2 regions of the Rothia nasimurium genome follow, and region 2 is predicted to be linked to the other one. Evidence: riboswitches for the same ligand, from Rfam matches in the RefSeq annotation. Region 2 holds a riboswitch; the other holds the start of a gene.
The links. Region 2 has a riboswitch for S-adenosylmethionine ahead of ACFP6B_RS01645 (nuclease PIN). Riboswitches for the same ligand answer to the same signal wherever they lie in the genome.
Positions count from the first base shown of each region.

Region 1: another riboswitch for S-adenosylmethionine. It lies ahead of ACFP6B_RS00495 (ABC transporter ATP-binding protein); the one in region 2 lies ahead of ACFP6B_RS01645 (nuclease PIN).

Region 1 covers NZ_JBHSTW010000001.1:105,450-113,697, forward strand. Annotated here, with positions in the region: gene ACFP6B_RS00470 (NAD(P)-dependent oxidoreductase) at 1-66, opposite strand, end outside; gene ACFP6B_RS00475 (TetR/AcrR family transcriptional regulator) at 177-833, opposite strand; gene cls (cardiolipin synthase) at 975-2,474, shown strand; gene ACFP6B_RS00485 (hypothetical protein) at 2,658-3,389, shown strand; gene ACFP6B_RS00490 (LLM class flavin-dependent oxidoreductase) at 3,522-4,988, opposite strand; SAM riboswitch class IV at 5,097-5,197, opposite strand; SAM riboswitch class I at 5,399-5,492, shown strand; gene ACFP6B_RS00495 (ABC transporter ATP-binding protein) at 5,497-6,303, shown strand; gene ACFP6B_RS00500 (aliphatic sulfonate ABC transporter substrate-binding protein) at 6,312-7,352, shown strand; gene ACFP6B_RS00505 (ABC transporter permease) at 7,355-8,212, shown strand.
Region 2 covers NZ_JBHSTW010000003.1:67,987-76,234, forward strand. Annotated here, with positions in the region: gene ACFP6B_RS01640 (DEAD/DEAH box helicase) at 1-3,642, opposite strand, end outside; SAM riboswitch class IV at 3,793-3,920, shown strand; gene ACFP6B_RS01645 (nuclease PIN) at 3,956-4,171, shown strand; gene ACFP6B_RS01650 (PIN domain-containing protein) at 4,168-4,599, shown strand; gene ACFP6B_RS01655 (SDR family NAD(P)-dependent oxidoreductase) at 4,726-5,499, opposite strand; gene ACFP6B_RS01660 (cell division protein PerM) at 5,612-7,504, shown strand; gene ACFP6B_RS01665 (hypothetical protein) at 7,642-8,055, opposite strand; gene purN (phosphoribosylglycinamide formyltransferase) at 8,167-8,248, shown strand, end outside.

The sequences.
Region 1 (8,248 bases), on a different contig from region 2:
GTCGCTGGCTTCAGCGCCCAGGGCGCTCTGGTCAAGGGTGATTGATGTGGGCAGAAGAATCTTCATGGTGTACTCCTTTGTTCCAAGTGTTAGGCGCGGGGGCACCCACTAGCCACTTTACCCCCGCAGGGCACTGCTGTTTCTACCCGTGACGCAGCATGACGGACGGGCCGCGGCTAGTCCTCGCGCAGCAGGTGGCGGAAGGTCTGCACGGCCTCGCGGATTATCTCATCACGTTCAGTGCTCTCGGGCACACCGCGAGTGTAGTCCATATAGCGGAGCAGGGCCGAAGTGATACAAAGGGCTGCACGCAGGCGGGGTTCTGAGGCCCCTTCTCCGGCTTCACTTTCAGGCAGGTAGGGCCAGGGGCCGCGGCGTCCGCTCGCGCTGAACTCCACCCAGTTGACGGTGCGCAGCAGGTCAGCCAGGGTCTTTTCACACTCGATATGGTGGGTTTTCAGGCGGTAGCGCAGCTCCGGGTATTCCTGCACCAGGGGGCGCACCTGCGGGTAGGTGGGGCTGTCGACCGATGCGACCATGATGTCGAGCATCAGGTGGGCGACGCGCTCAAAAATATAGAGGTCCTGGCGGGCAGCATCGCGCTGCAGAATGTCATCGGTAATGACGGGGGCGCGCAGGCCGAGCACAGCGTCCTCTTTACTGGCGAAATAGTTGAAGAGGGTGCGGGGGCTGACCCCGGCAGCTTCAGCGATTTCGTCGGTAGTGGTGGCTTTGAGGCCCTTCTCAAGCACAAGCTTGAGTGCGGCCTCGTGAATCGCGGTGTGGGTTCGCTCCCGGCGCTGCTGGCGCACGGACTTCTCGGGTTTCTTCACACCACCAGTCTATTGCAGAAGTGCAGGTCGCGGGGCCTAGTGGAAGTTCCCCTACAAGGTAGAAGAAGGCCACCCCCTAAATCATCTGTTTATGTGAGAAGACCCGTTCGCCCGGGGCAAGACCCCGCTAGACTGAAAAATGTGAACTTCAGCCTGCCTTTTCTCAACATCCCTAACCTGCCGGACTGGCTCTCGGTAACCCTGGTCGTTATCGATATCTTGATCCGCATCACCGTCATTTTCTGGCTGCCCTACAACCGCAAACCCGTGGTTGCGCTGGGCTGGCTGATGGCGATTTTCTTTATTCCCTTCGTGGGCCTGTTTGCTTTCTTAATTTTTGGTTCAAACCTGGTGCCCCGGCACCGCCGCAGCCGCCAGCGCAGCATGAACCAGATTATTAAAGACTCCATCGAGGGGGACGACGCCGTGCTGGGCGACCCGGAGCTCTCTGAGCCTGCGCGGGTGGCAGCTAACCTCAACTACAAGCTCGGCGCTCTGCCCCTGATTGGCGGCAACGACTTCGAGCTGCGCCACGACAACAACGCAGCCCTGCAGGAAATCGCCAAAAAGATCGACCAGGCTAAGAAGTACGTTCACTTCGAGTTCTACATCACCGCCCTCGATAGCACCACCGAGCCCCTCTGGGACGCCCTGGTGCGCGCCCACCAGCGCGGGGTGGCTGTGCATGTGCTGATTGACCATATCGGCTCCCGCAAATACCCCCGCTGGCGGGAACTTCAGCGCAAGCTCAACGATGCCGGTGTACCCTGGCGACTGATGCTCCCCCTCAAACCCTGGAAGGGCCAGTGGCAGCGCCCTGACCTGCGCAACCACCGCAAGATCGTAGTGATTGACGGGGAAATAGCCTTCTCAGGTTCTCAGAACGCCATCGACCACACCTACAATCTCAAGGGCAACATCAAGAAGGGCCTGGAGTGGAAGGACCTCTCCTTCTTCTGCACCGGCCCCGTAGTACACGAGCTCAACGCGGTCTTTGTCTCCGACTGGTACGCCGAGACCAAGGAGCTTCTGCTCGATGAAATCGACGCCGACATCGAAGCCCATGACGAGGCAGGGCAGGAGGGCCAGCGTCCGCTCGCCCAAATCGTGCCTTCTGGCCCCGGTTTCGAAACCGAAAACAACCTGCGCCTGATCAACCACCTGATTTACAACGCAGAAGAACGCATCATCATCTGCTCCCCCTACTTCGTGCCCGAAGAGACCCTGCTGCAGGCTCTGACCAACATGGCACTCTCGGGTATCGACGTGACCCTGATCGTCTGCGAGAAGGGCGACCAGTTCCTGCCGATTATGGGGCAGCGCTCCTACTACGAGCAGCTGCTCCGCTCGGGTGTGAACATTCAGCAGTACCCCGGCCCCACCGTTCTGCACTCCAAGTTCATGATTGTGGACGACGAAATCACCTTCATCGGCTCCTCCAACATGGACCCCCGCTCCTTCGCCCTCAACTTTGAGGTCTCCACTTTTATCGTGGGCAAGGCTATGGTGCAGGAACTCGAAGGCGTAGCCCGGGACTACATCTCCCGCTGCAAGCGCCTGCGCTACGACGAGTGGGTCAACCGCCCCAACCACCAGAAGGTTGCCGAGAACCTCTGCCGCCTGTGGAGCGCCCTGCTCTAACCGTCGGCACGGCATAAAGAAGATAAGGACGCCGCCCCGCACTCCCCTGCCCGTTGGCAGGAAGGTGCGGGGCGGCGTCCTTGCCTTAATATTTATCTACTAAAAATGTAGTACGGGTTACATTTATCCAGAAGCTAGGTATACTTATTAAACGCACAAATGAACGAGTAAGGAGAGATGCCCATGACACCCTACTACTCGAAAACCACTCTGGCTTCTGCTTTTTTGATAGGTTCAATGGCCTTTGCGGGTTGCGGAGCCGCGCAGGAGGCCTCTGACTCAACGTCGTCTTCTGTGGAATCAGTAGGGGCTGCCATTAACCTCACTGAAGAACAGAAGCGCCAGCTGGAACCTGCTATCAAGAACTACTTCATGAAGGCAAGAGAAGCTGGCTCTTTGCATAATATGCCAGATGATATTCAAGCCATCATCGACAAAGCTGAGGGCGGCGAAGACGCTGAAAATCTCAAAGACCTCGGTAAAGCTATCGATACGTTGAGCGCCGATGATCGCCAGAAGTTACTAGAGTACAGTCGCGGAATTGACCCTACCTATGACCTCTTCGAACGATCTGGTCTGACTGAGGGAGAAGATGTTGCTCTCAGTCTTATGAATACTTTTGTTGGGTCAATGTTCTCTGGCCTGGACACTGCAATCATTGAATCCATCACGGTTGACCTCAATAAAGTTGAATTTGGTGAACGGACCGCAACGACCAGCACAGATTCTTTTCTAACTGAAACAGAGGCATCCACAAGCACGTCGGTTCCTGAAAGCGTCACGGCTGCTGCTGAAGGTGCTCTCGTAGCGTTGTTTGACGGTACTAGCTTCACCTATGAGGAGGGAGCTTGGAAAATCGATGCGGATAGCTTCCTTGATACCTTTAACCGTTCCATCGACGATGCGAATAAGTAGATAAAGATATCTTGCCGAGCTTCGAACTTCTCAGAAAAGAATAGCCAGAATGCCCCCATGTAAGGACGCCGCCCTGCACTCCCCTGCCCGTTGGCAGGAAGGTGCGGGGCAGCGTCCTTACAGCCCTAAGACCTAGTGGCCTGCGTCCTCAGCCTTCTCAGCGTTCTCAATCGCCAGCTTGAGGAAGTCACGGGCCGGGGTGTCGGCAGCGGAGGGCTTACCCGCGTAGGCACCGCGGTACTTGGCAGCCGGGTGACGCTCGTCCACGTACTTGTTACCCTCACCGAAGAGGCTCTCGCGCAGGGTGGAACCCTCATAGGCGGTGCGGTAGCGGCCGCGCTTCTGCAGCTCGGGAACAACGAACTCAACGAAGTCCTCAAAGGAGCCAGGGGAAACGTGGTAAGCCAGGTTGATGCCGTCCAGGCCGCCCTCGTCAATCCACTTCTCCAGCTCATCGGCAACAGTCTGGGGGGAACCCACCAAAACCGCACCCATGCCGCCGGTGGCGCAGTGCTCGGCGATGTCCTTGCGGGTCCACTCCTTCTCCTTATCCTGCAGGGTGAAGGGGGTCAGGAAGGACTGAATCGACTCGGTCTCAACGTACTTGAGGGCCTCGTCCTCATCGAACTGGTCCAGGTCAAGACCGCTCCAGCCGCCGATGATGCCCTGGGACGCCTCAACGTTCTGGTACTTGAGGTACTCAGCGTACTTGGCCTGAGCCTTCTCGTCGGTCTCGTCCACAACAACTGAGAGCATGGCCAGGATCTTGACGTCATCGCGCTTGCGACCGGCCTTTTCAGCCTCAGAACGGATACGCTCGGTCAGTACCTTGGTCAGGTGGGGGCGCAGGGCGGTGATGAAGATAGCCTCGGCGTGCTGGCCCGAGAAAGCCTGGCCGCGAGACGAAGCACCGGCCTGGAAAATCACGGGGGTGCGCTGGGGTGAAGGCTCAGTCAGGGCGATACCGGGAACCTGGAAGTACTTGCCCTTATGCAGGATGGGGTGCACCTTAGAAGGGTCAGCAAAGATGCCGTTTTCACGGTCGCGGGGCACAGAGCCGTCCTCCCACGAACCTTCCCACAGCTTGTAGCAGACGTCGAGGAACTCTTCGGCAATCTCGTACCGCTCATCGTGCTCAATCTGACCGGGCAGACCCTGGTTCTCAGCAGCAGACTGAAGGTAGGAGGTCACCACATTGAAGCCCACGCGACCACCGGTCAGGTGATCCAGGGTGGAGTAAGAGCGGGCCAGAGTGTAGGGCTGGTTGTAGGTCACAGCGGCGGTCACGCCAAAGCCCAGGTGCTCGGTGACAGCGGCCATAGCAGAAATCTGCAGGAAGGGGTCACCCACAGGAACCTGGGCGCCATCCTTCAGCACGGGAGCTACTGAATCCTTGTAGACATCGTAGACACCCACCACGTCAGCGATAAAGACAGCATCGAACAGACCCTTCTCGCAGACCTTAGCCAGGTCGGTCCAGTACTTAATAGTGTTGTACTCATCCGCCCGGTTACGGGGGTGACGCCACAGGCCAAAGCTCTGGTGGCTGGTGGTAGTCATATCGAAGGCGTTGACGACGATGCGCTTCTTCTCGGTCATGAACCGGGCCCTTTCACAGGTGGTGCTTGGCCCTCCGCGCCCGTGCTGCCACCGGCGTCCTTACCCAAAGTAAAAGGCACCGAGCCTTCGCGAAGGTGGCGCCTGGGTGCGCCGTACTTGCATTACTGCCTGATCCTCATCTGGGGCACCCCGCTACGGGAGAGGGTTGCCGCCCAACTAGCCAGAGCTTGACGTTGGGACTCTTGATCTTGAGATTTAGTGTAGCCCGCCCAGCACGCCCAGGTGCAAGCATCTGAGGCTACGTTTCACATTGTGGCGCGTGTTGAGCTCTGTTACGGACGCCGGCGAGTTTCGGTCAGTTTTACCCACAGCGTCACACTCGTAACCGGCCGAAATACCGCGTCATACTCTTGCCCGGTTCCAACAAACGCCCCTAGCGTTGAAAGCGTTAACCATCCAGAGCGACCGAGAGACTTGGCTCAACGACGTCGCAGCAACCTCTCTACACCAGGGGTCGGTGCTAACGCCAAGAGACGATGGAGAAAGCATGAGCGCACCCACGCTAGAACGCACCCCCACCACCCTCACCGCCTGCGAAATCGACTTCAATGCCGTTGGCAAGACCTTTATCGGCGAGCGCGGGGAGACCCGCACCGTCCTTGAAAACGTGTCGTTTACCGCCTACCCCGGTGAGATTATTTCGATTATTGGTTCCTCGGGCTGCGGCAAGTCGACCCTCTTACGGGCTGCTGCAGGCCTGGGGACAGCGACCGCCGGTACCGTCACGATTGACGGCAGCCCGGTACGGGGTCTCGATTCCCGTGTGGCTATTGGTTTCCAGGAGCCGCGTCTGCTGCCCTGGCGCACCGTTGAGAAGAACGTGGCGCTGGGTCTGCCCAAGGGTACCCCCAAGGACGTTGCCCGCGAGCAGGTTGCCCGCCTTCTGGACGTCGTGGGGCTGGCAGACTACGCCCAGCACCGCCCCCGTGAGATTTCCGGTGGCATGGCTCAGCGCGCCTCCCTGGCCCGGGCGCTGGCGCGGAACCCCGGCGTCCTTCTGCTCGATGAGCCCTTCGGCGCCCTTGATGCCCTCACCCGCATCAACATGCAGGATCTGCTGCTCGATATTCATGCCCACGACCCGGCCACCGTCCTGCTGGTCACCCACGATGTGGAAGAAGCCCTCTACCTCTCAGACCGGGTGATTGTGCTGGGTAAGCCGGACCCCGCCGCACCCGCGACGATTGCCCGCATCGTTGAGGTGCCCGATCACCGCCCGCGCGACCGCGGCAACCCGGCGCTATCGTCCCTGCGTAAAGAACTTTTGGCCGAACTCGGCGTTGAAGAACACTAGGAACACACATGTCACTCATTTCTCGTCTCACCACCACTTCTGCCCTGCTCGCAACCGGCACCCTACTACTGACCGGGTGCCTGGCAGGGGAAAACGCTTCTACCGCCGATACTTCTGCCGCTGCGGGCGATACCACCGTCACCATCGACTACGCCACCTATAACCCGCTCTCCCTGATTATCAAGGAAAAGGGCTGGCTTGAGACCGCCCTACAAGAGCAGGGTAAGGACGTCGAGTGGGTACAGTCAGCCGGTTCAAACAAGGCTAATGAGGCCCTGCGCTCCGGTGCGATTGACGTGGGTTCCACCGCGGGCTCAGCTGCCCTGCTGGCTCGCTCCAACGGCTCCCCCATTCAGGTGATTGACCTCTACTCCCAGCCCGAGTGGTCAGCTCTGGTGACCCGCACCGATACCGGTATCTCATCGGTGAAAGACCTGGCCGGTAAAAAGGTAGCCGTCACCAAGGGCACCGACCCCTACTTCTTCCTGCTCCAAGCTCTTGAAGAAGCAGGTGTGTCACCCGATGAGGTCACCATCGAGCAGCTGCAGCACGCCGACGGCCGCACCGCCCTCAACCAGGGCACCGTAGACGCCTGGAGCGGCCTTGACCCCATCATGGCCAGCGCCGAAATTGAGGACGGCAACACCCTCTTCTACCGCAACGTCGACTTCAACACCTACGGCTTCTTGAACGCCACCGAGGACTTCATCGAGAGCGACCCCGAAGCCGCCCAGACCATCGTTGACGTCTACGAATACGCCCGCGACTGGGCACTCGCCAACGAAGAAGAGGCCGTGCAGATCCTGGCGGATGGCTCCGGAATTGAGCTTGAAACCGCCCAGGTCGTCTGGGACCGCACCTACCTCGATATCGATAACGTACCCGGCGACAAGCAGCTCGCCGTGCTGGAGAAGGTCGGCCCCTACCTGGTTGAATCCGGCGACGTTGCCTCACAAGACGAAGTAGACACTGCCCTGGGCAGCATCGTCAACGAAACCTTTGCCCAGAAGGCAGACCCCGCCCGCATCTCAACCCTGGTGGCTGAGTAGTCATGTCAGTTACCTCTGATCTCACCACCCAACCGGCAACCCGCCGCCGTCTGGCGCGCACCGAAACACCGGCGTCCGCGAAGGTACCCCGCCGCCCCCTGCTCACCCGCCGCTGGGCACCCTGGCTCGGCGCCCTGCTTCCCCTGGTTCTGCTGGCGCTCTGGCAGTACCTGAGCACCGCCGGAGTCTTTAGCGCGGTGCAGCTCCCTGCCCCTTCGAAGGTGGTTGCCGCTGCCCTTGATTTAGCAGGACGCGGACAGCTCGGCCTGCACGTTGCTATCTCAACCCAGCGCGTGGTTCTGGGCTTCAGCATCGGGGCTATCCTCGGGCTGGCGCTCGGAGCCTGGGTAGGGCTCTCCCGCTGGGCCCAGGTGCTCGCTGCCCCCACCATCGGCGCCCTGCGCGCTGTGCCGTCGCTGGCCTGGGTGCCGCTGCTGCTGCTCTGGATCGGCATTGGTGAAAACTCCAAGGTCACCCTCATCGCTATCGGCGCCTTCTTCCCCGTCTACACCACCGTCTCGGCGGCCCTAGCCCACGTGGACCCCAAGCTGGTTGAGGCGGCCCGCACCTTCGGCGTCCGCGGCATCAACCTCTTTACCACCGTGCAGCTGCCTGCCGTTCTACCCGCTGTGGTGTCAGGTCTGAGGCTGGCCCTGGCGCAGGCATGGCTCTTCCTGGTCGCCGCCGAACTGCTCGGTGCTTCGATGGGGCTGGGCTTCCTGCTCACCGACTCCCAGAACAACGGCCGCACCGACCGTCTGCTCCTGGCCATCGTGCTACTCGCTATCCTGGGTAAAATCACCGATGCCCTGCTGGGTGTGTTCGAACGGTGGGTCAAGGCCCGGTTCCCCAGCAACTAGAAGAAGGGGTGGGAGGGCGCGCCAGGTTGAGGGCGA
Region 2 (8,248 bases):
TGGGGCAGCCAGCAGGTCGCGTATCTGGGCGGCGGTGAGCTGGGAGGCAAAGAAGGCCCCCTCATCGACCACCGCGTCGAAGAGGGCCGCCTTGGATTCTTTGAGTTCCATGACCTTCTCTTCGATAGTGCCCGCTGAGACCAGTCGGTAGACCATGACGTTCTTGGTCTGCCCGATGCGGTGCACACGGTCAACGGCCTGCTGTTCGGCAGCCGGGTTCCACCAGGGGTCCATGATGAAGCAGTAGTCGGCGCTGGTCAGGTTCAGACCGAAGCCGCCTGCCTTGAGGGAGATCAGGAAGACGGGGACGGTGCCCGACTCGAACTCTTCGAGTAGCTCCCCGCGGTTGCGGGTGGAGCCGTCCAGGTAGAGGAAGGGGATGCCCATGTCAGAGAGCCTGCCCGCGACCTTTTTGAGGTAGCCGGTGAACTGGCTGAAAATCAGGGCCCGGTGGCCGTCGTGGATAATTTCGGGCAGGTTCTGCTCCAGGTAGTCCAGCTTGGACGACTCCACCCCGGCGTAACGCTCGGCGTCAATCAGGGTGGCATCCAGCGCCAGGCGGCGCAGGGTTGTGAGGGACTGGAAGATGGTGAAGCGGTTCTTGTCGATGTCTTCCAGTAGGCCCAGGATCTTCTGGCGCTCGCGCTGCAGGTGGGTGTCGTAGGCCCGGCGGTGGGCCGGGGCCAGGGGCACATCGATACGCATATCGGTCTTCTCGGGTAGGTCGGCGGCCACCAGTTCTTTGGTGCGGCGCTTCATGAGCGGACGGATGCGGCGGCGCAGTCTGCCCAGGGCCTTGGTTTCTTCACCGGATTCGATGGGGGTGGCGTAGACGTCCTTGAAAGCGCGGGCGGAGGGGAAGAGGCCGGGGGCGGCGATGGAGAACATGGACCACAGTTCCATGAGGTTGTTCTCCATGGGGGTGCCGGTCACCGCAATCTTGACGCGGGCGGGCAGGTCGCGGGCGGCCTGGTGGGCCTTGGTCTTAGCGTTTTTGACGAACTGGGCTTCATCGAGCACCAGCCCCTCGAAGGGCTGCTGGCTGCCCAGGTCAAAGTAGTGTTCTTCGTCGATGCGGAAGAGGGCGTAGCTGGTTACCACCACGTCGGCCGAGGCGACGGTATCGGCCAGGCGCCGCTTAGATTTCCGTACCGACTCTTCAACGCCGACCACCCGTAAGGAGGGGGCAAATCGTTTGATTTCCCGCACCCAGTTGGGCACCACCGAGGTGGGGGCGACCACCAGGAAGGGGGCGGACGCGTCCGCCCCGGCTTCCGCCCCACCCAGCTGCCCGGCGGCGTCCTGCCTCTTCTCCTGGGCGTGCAGGAAGAGGGCGATGGTTTGCAGGGTCTTGCCCAGGCCCATGTCGTCGGCCAGCACGCCGCCTAAGCCGTGCTCCCAGAGGAAGGCTAGCCACTGGTAGCCCTCCACCTGGTAGGGGCGCAGGGTGGCCTGTAGGCCGGTGGGCACCTCGGCGGGGGAGTGGTCATCGAGGTTGAGTAGGGCTGAAACCTGCTCGTCCCAGGCGGCTACGGTCTGGGTTTCGGCGGCGAGCTCTTCGAGTTCCTCCCACAGGCCTACCTGGTGGCGGTTGATTTCGAGCGGCCCGGTTTTATCGGTGAGCTGGGCGGCTTCGCGCAACAGCTCTTGTAATTTCATGAATTCGGGCCGGTCAAGGGCAAAGTATTGGCCATTGCCCAGGAGCAGGTGGGTTTGGCCCTTGGCCAGGGCAGCAACGACCTCTGAGAAGGCCACATGCCAGTCCCCGACCTTGATAGCGACACCCAGCCCGAACCAGTCGCGGCGGCGGGTGTCGTCCACAGTGACGATGATTTCGGGGGCTTCGTCAAGCTCACGGAACTCAGGTTTTGGGCCCTTGATATCGACCCGCACACCCTCAATCTGCTCGTAGTCGGGCACATAGGTTTCGAGCAGGGTGCGGGTGCCCCAGTTCTCGGTGTAGTGGCGGGTGAAGGGCACGCCGGGGCGAATCTTTTTGACCTCTTTGAGCACCCGGTACTCGTGGGCGGTATCGCGCACATCGGCCCGGTCTTCGCCGGGGTAGCCCAGGGCATCGAGCCTGAGAAAGTCGCTGTCGTCGCCGGTGGGATTGACCGGGTACTCCCAATGCCAGGCGGTGTGGGCGGTGAAGGGCGGGCCCGGCTCGTCAAAGGCAATGCTCAGCACCAGGGTGGGCATACGGACGGCAGGCAGCTCAAGATCTTCGCTGCTCGTTGAGATGGGCAGTGCCCGGGTGAGGGCAGGGTAGTAGTCGGCGAAGAAGGCGGGGACATCGGTAGCCGGAACGGTGACCGGCTCACCGGATATCAGGGATTCGGCAACCGCATCCAGCGGCTCAGCTAGGGGAATGAGCACCAGCTCGGAGTCGGCGGTGAGCCAGGAGGGGCGGTCCGTGGGCGCTACGTCCTCAGCCTGGGCCAGAGCCGAGGGCAGGGTGGACTCCCAGCGGGCAGCGGCCGCAGCCTTCACATAGGTCTCCTGGGCCGCCCCGCCCAGGGCGATAAAGCCCTGCCGGTTATTGCCCAGCTTGTGGGTAAAACTAGCGGGCAGGATGTAGGCCCCCCAACGGAGCAGGGGAGTCAGGCGCAGGGCATCGGCGGACGACCCCCGCTCGGGTACCGGTTCAAGGGCCAGTTCAACCTGGGGAGCGCTCGCGATAGTCAGGCCGGTTTCTTTGCCGTCTAAGAGGATAGACAGGCCCACCTCGCTAGCAGATTCCAGCATCTGCCAGAGCAGGGAAGAATCCACATTCGAGATAGAAGCCCAGTCGCGGTGGGAGGAATAGATGGACTGGGAGCCCCGAATCACCGCGTAAAACTCATTGAACCAGGCCGCGTGCTCGGGGAGCAGGCCGGTTCCCGCCGACCCGGCGGCAGAACCCGAAAACTTCTCCCAGCTCAAACCGCCCTTAATCCACTTGCCGCGGGCACCCATCATCAGGGGCCGGGCTTCAAGCGATACGCGGGGCGCCCCGATGTTCTTGGTCCACCCGTACTTACCGGGCACCACCAGGCGCAAATCAAGGGCACCGGCCACCCGGTGATTGCGGCTATCGTAGCTGGGGCGGGCAGCAAGAGAATGGGCCAGGGACCGCCGCCAAGCCGGTAGGGACTGCCCAGCCCGAGCACCGGCGTCCGCCTGCTCCTCGGTACCGGCACTCGCCTGCTCGCCCCGGTGTTCCCTCAGCAGATCTGCAGCCCGCTGCAGGCCCACCGTATCGGCCATCTCCAGGATCTCCTGCACCTTCTCGTCGGCGCTCGCTGTGGTCTTCCAGGTACTTGAGGACGCCGTCATAGCCCGCTTAGCCTTGGCCGTACGGTCGATTGCGGTCAGCATCAGCGCCACCGCATGCTTGCAGTTATGGGCCACCGGGCAGGAACAGGTCGCCGAAAAAGCATAGGAGCCCGCGGTGACCTCCGCAGGGAAAGCCACCCGCGCGGTGTAGGGAGCAGAACCAGAGCCAGCCACCTGCCCCTCCAGCACCCGCGCCTGCTCGTCATAGGTGTAACGAATGACATTACCCTCCCGCATATACCGCTGCCCCCGCGTGTAGGCACCAGAGCCCACCTGCCGAATAATGGCGGGGGCTGTCACCGGGATTTCAGGGAAAGAAGTAGACACAGGCACACCTTCACAACAGAGCAAATACCTAGTCTTCTAGCGTATCGCACCGCCTTACCCACAGCGCCCACGGGCAGGTTCGTCACAGTAAGAAAAATTTCTGAGACCGGTGTTTACAGAAGCGCCAACAGCGAGTTATGCTTTTACCAGCTTCAAGAGATTCAACTGTCAAGCTCCGACTTTGGTTGAACGCCAACCCCATGTTCACGGGTGGCTCGGATGACGAAGCGGTCTGCATCGCGCATTTCGGCGCTGTTTGGTGCAGGCAAGAGCAAGTTTCGAAAGGAATGCGCACTTTACGCGCAACGACGGCATGTCAAACGCTCGACCTCACGCCCACCGTCCTCACATCACCGTTCAGAAGAACATCTCTGCTGCCTCTGTACCCGCCCGCGGCGGCTACACCGCAATGAGCATCCAGGACTACACCCGCATCTCCAACGAGCGCAGCGAATTCCTCAACTTCCTGCTGGCCCCCAACCCCAGCGGTATCCCTGCAACTGAGTACGGTGTTCTGAAAGCTGCATGAGCCAGGTAGGTCTGCTTCTCGATTCCGATGTCCTTGCCGAGATCCGCAAGGCCAACCCGCACCCGCAGGTAGTGAACTGCCTGCGCCGCCGCTCCTACCGCACCATGTACATCTCGGTGCTCAGCCTCGGTGAACTCAAGGGGCTTTACCCCTACCCAGAAACCGAACGCTGGCTCGCTGAGCTCATGGACCGCTTCGACTCTCACGTACTAGAAGTCGACGCGAAGGTATCACTGGAGTGGGCCGGACGCCACGCCGAGAAGCACCTCCACCTGGTGGGTGGGCAGCGCCCCGCCCCCCTCGCCACAGCAGCCCTTGAGGGCCTGATGGCTGCCACCGCGACCGTCCACCAGCTTGAGATTATTTCGAGCAAGGCCGAGATTTATAAGTCCTGGGGCGTCCCGGCGGTGGATCCCTGGGAAGACTAGAGCCCGTAACATAGGTTCCACAGGCTCACGCTCGCTGCCGACCCTCTCGCTGGTTCGCTGACGCTCACGAGCGATTCACGCCAGCCGCCGAGCCAGCAGCTTCGCTGTGAGCCTGCGGAACCTTATCTAGTAGTCTCGCGTCCGCGCTATCGCAGCTGCCACCAGCCGGCGGGGTAGTGCCCGTGAGGCTGTAACCGCCAGCTTGTAGGGTAAGGACGGCACACAGATCGGCTTCCCTGCCGTCACCGCAGCGATACCTTCGGCAACAACCCGTTGGGGGCTCAGCCACAAAAAGTTCGGTAGGCTGGGCTCGCCCTGGCCCATGGCGTCGTGGAACTCCGAGCGGGTTAGGCCCGGGCATAGGGCCGTCACATGGATACCCCGATGCGAATACTGTAGATGGGCCGATTCTGAGGCCACCACGAGGAAACGTTTAACTGCCGAGTAGGTGCCGCCGGGGGTAAAGGCTGCCACTGAGGCAACGTTAATAATGCGGCCCCGGCCGCGCGGCAGCATGGCAACAATCGCCGTGTGCATGAGCTGGAGCGGAACCCTGGCCAGCACGTCGACCTGGTCAAGGTGGCGTTCTACAGGTGCTGCATCAAAGCTCTTGCCGAGCCCGAAACCCGCATTGTTGACCAGTATCTCAACGGGGCACTCAACCTGCTGTAGGCGCTCAACTAGGCGGGTGACGTCCTGCTCCACCAGCAAGTCGGCAGGGATTACCTCAATGTCCACCGCGAACCTGTCGCGCAGCTGGCCTGCTAAGTCTTCTAGAGCATCGGACCGCCGGGCGGTGAGTATCAGGTTGTACCCGGCTGCTGCATACTGGTGGGCGAACTCGGCGCCGATACCTGCTGAGGCGCCGGTAATCATCACATATGAAGTTTCACTGCTCATGGCTCCCACTCTACCGCCGGGGCGAGCTGGGCCGGTTATCTTCACCGCACTCTTACCCTGTTTACCGGCGCCATCAGGCACACAACAGAGAAACATGACATGATGAAAGACGATGAATACCACCGCTCACCCCAAACGTTCCCTCCCTATGCCCCTGTGGCTGCAGGGCTCAGTTGAACTTGCCCTCGTGGCGCTGGCCTCCTACCTCACTGTCGTCCTGCTCCTGGTGGCGGTCTGGTACACCAACGGCTTCAACAGCAGCGGTACCCTAGCCGGTGCTGTCTCTGTGGCCGGGCACCTGTGGCTACTGGTTCACGGCGTGCCCCTGAACATGAATATCCCCGAGCAGGGGGTCTTCTCAGCGGTGACCGGAACCATGAGCCTGGTACCCCTGGGCCTCACTCTGATCCCCCTAGCCCTCTGCTACCGCTCCGGCCGCCGCCTGGCCCGCGCCAGCTACGAGGGCCAGTTCTGGCAGCCCCTGGCCGGTGGTCTTCTCGCCTACGCCGTAGTGGGCGCCGGGGTGAGCCTGCTGTCCACTAACGACTTCTTCTCCACCTCACCCGCTCTCGCGGCCCTGGTACCCCTCTGGGTAGCGGCCCTGGGTATCCTCCTGGGTGGGTATGCCGAATCGCGCTCACTGGCCGCCATGATCGGTGTGAACGCGGCCGACTGGGTCAAGAAGTTCAGCCAGTATTCCCGCTGGGCAGGCTCCTATGTCTGGGCCCTGCTGAGGGCATCCCTGGTGAGCGTGCTGGCCTTTGTCGCCGGTGGTGCCCTACTACTTGCCGTCACCCTTTTCTGGCACTGGGACGACGTCGTCTCCCTTTATCAGACCCTGCACGCTGGTGCCGTCGGCGGCCTAGCCCTAACCCTGCTGCAGCTGGGTCTGCTCGTGAACCTGGTGGTCTACTCCATGGCGTGGAGCTCCGGCGCAGGCTTTGCCCTGGGCACCGGAACCTCCGTTGATCTGACCGGCACCAACGTGGGGGTCATGCCCTCCCTGCCGGTGCTGGGGGCGCTGCCGCACGCGTCCGAACCCTGGGGATACCTGGCCCTAGCTGTTCCCCTGGTCGCCGGTGCCCTGGGTGGCTGGTGGTTCTTCCGCGAAGGGGAAAACCACTTTGACGAGTGGCTTTCCCTCAAGATTCGCTTCCGCTGGCTGTCCTGGCCCCTCTCGACTCTGGGGCTTGCTCTCCTGACTCTGCTGCCGACCTTCCTGCTGACCACCCTGCTGGGCTGGGCTGCTAACGGGTCGTTGGGGCTGGGTCGCTTCACTGCTATCGGCCCGCACCCCCTCATCTTTGGGGCTTTCTCTGCCGTGCTGCTGGCTGTTGGCACCATGCTGGGGCTGGGCCTGGCCCACCTTCTGGTGCGCGACACCTCCGGTGAACTGGAGCGCTTTGCCCAGGCTAAGCCCACCCGCGAACAGAAGCGTGCCGCCCGCGCCGAGGCCAAAGCCCAGAAGGCAGCGGCCCGCGCCCAGCGCAAGGCAGAAAAGGCAGGGGCTGACCAGCCGGACGCTGCCGGGCCCGATACCGAGCAGGCCAGCCAAGAGCAGGAAGAGGCGGATTCTCAGGACGCCGGGGAAAAGACTCCCGCTGAGGGTGGGTCGGTTGCGGCCTCCAGCGAGAAGGGCGCCGCTACGCTGGCGCTAGCCCGTATTCTGGCCGACCGCGAGCAGATCCAGCCTGCCCAGAGCGATGAGCCCGCCGATAGCGATGAGCCCGCCGATAGCGATGAAGCTGCTACTGAAACTGACGAAGTAGCGCCTGAGAATGAAGCTGAAGATATCGCACCTAGGGCAGAAGAACCTGAAACTGTAACCGCTACTGAAGCCGAAGAGTCTGCTCTTGCAGAGCCCGAATCAGCTGATGCTGTCCCCGCAGAACTTGCTGTGCCCTTCCGGGCCGTGGTCAAGCGTCCTAAGTCCCTGCGTGCCCGCCGCCAAAAACGCCTTGAAGAGCTGGCAGACGGCACGGGTAAGGAACCTGAGACTCAGTAAGAGGTGGCCCAGACTCGCAGCGACGCTGCTGGCTCGGGGCTGGCGTGAATCGCCTTGTGAGCGCTAGCGAACCGGGCGAGAGGGTCGGCAGCGAGCGCGAGTCTGGGCCACCTTTGTATAAGGTAACTACTCACAGCCTACTGCCCCATAAGCTGCTGCAGCAGGCCGTCGCTCATTTGCGAGGTGCACTGCTGCTGGCGGCTCAGGGTCACAGCCTGCTGCAGGCACTCCGCGTAGGCGATGGTGGCGTCCACAAAAATCAGCTGAACCAGCGCGGCGAAGCCCAAAAAGAGCGACCAGAGCATCACCATGACCATGAGCACCACCGAAAAGGCGGGGAACTTAGCTCCCACCATTTTCACCAGGGTCACCGTGGCAAGAGTGCAGGTCAGCACTGCCAGAGCCGCTGTTACCGCGGCAAACCAGCCCGGGTAGGAGGTGCTAGCCACCGTAGCAACCATCGCCAAAAACGACAGGCGGGACCACACCTTGATATTCTCAAGCACACGGTCAGAGGGCAGCTGGGCAGAAGGACGCACGGTGTCAGACATACCTACCACCTTACCGCGCTCTGCCACCCGCCTCACACAGCACAAACTGCTGGCGTCTCAGCATGAAAACGCGGCAGTGTGTTGGCGCTCGCATGCGATAAACTTTTCTGTATGCGCATTGTGGTGATGGTGTCCGGATCGGGCACAAATTTACAGTCCATCCTTGACTCCGTAGCAGCCGGCGACCTGAACG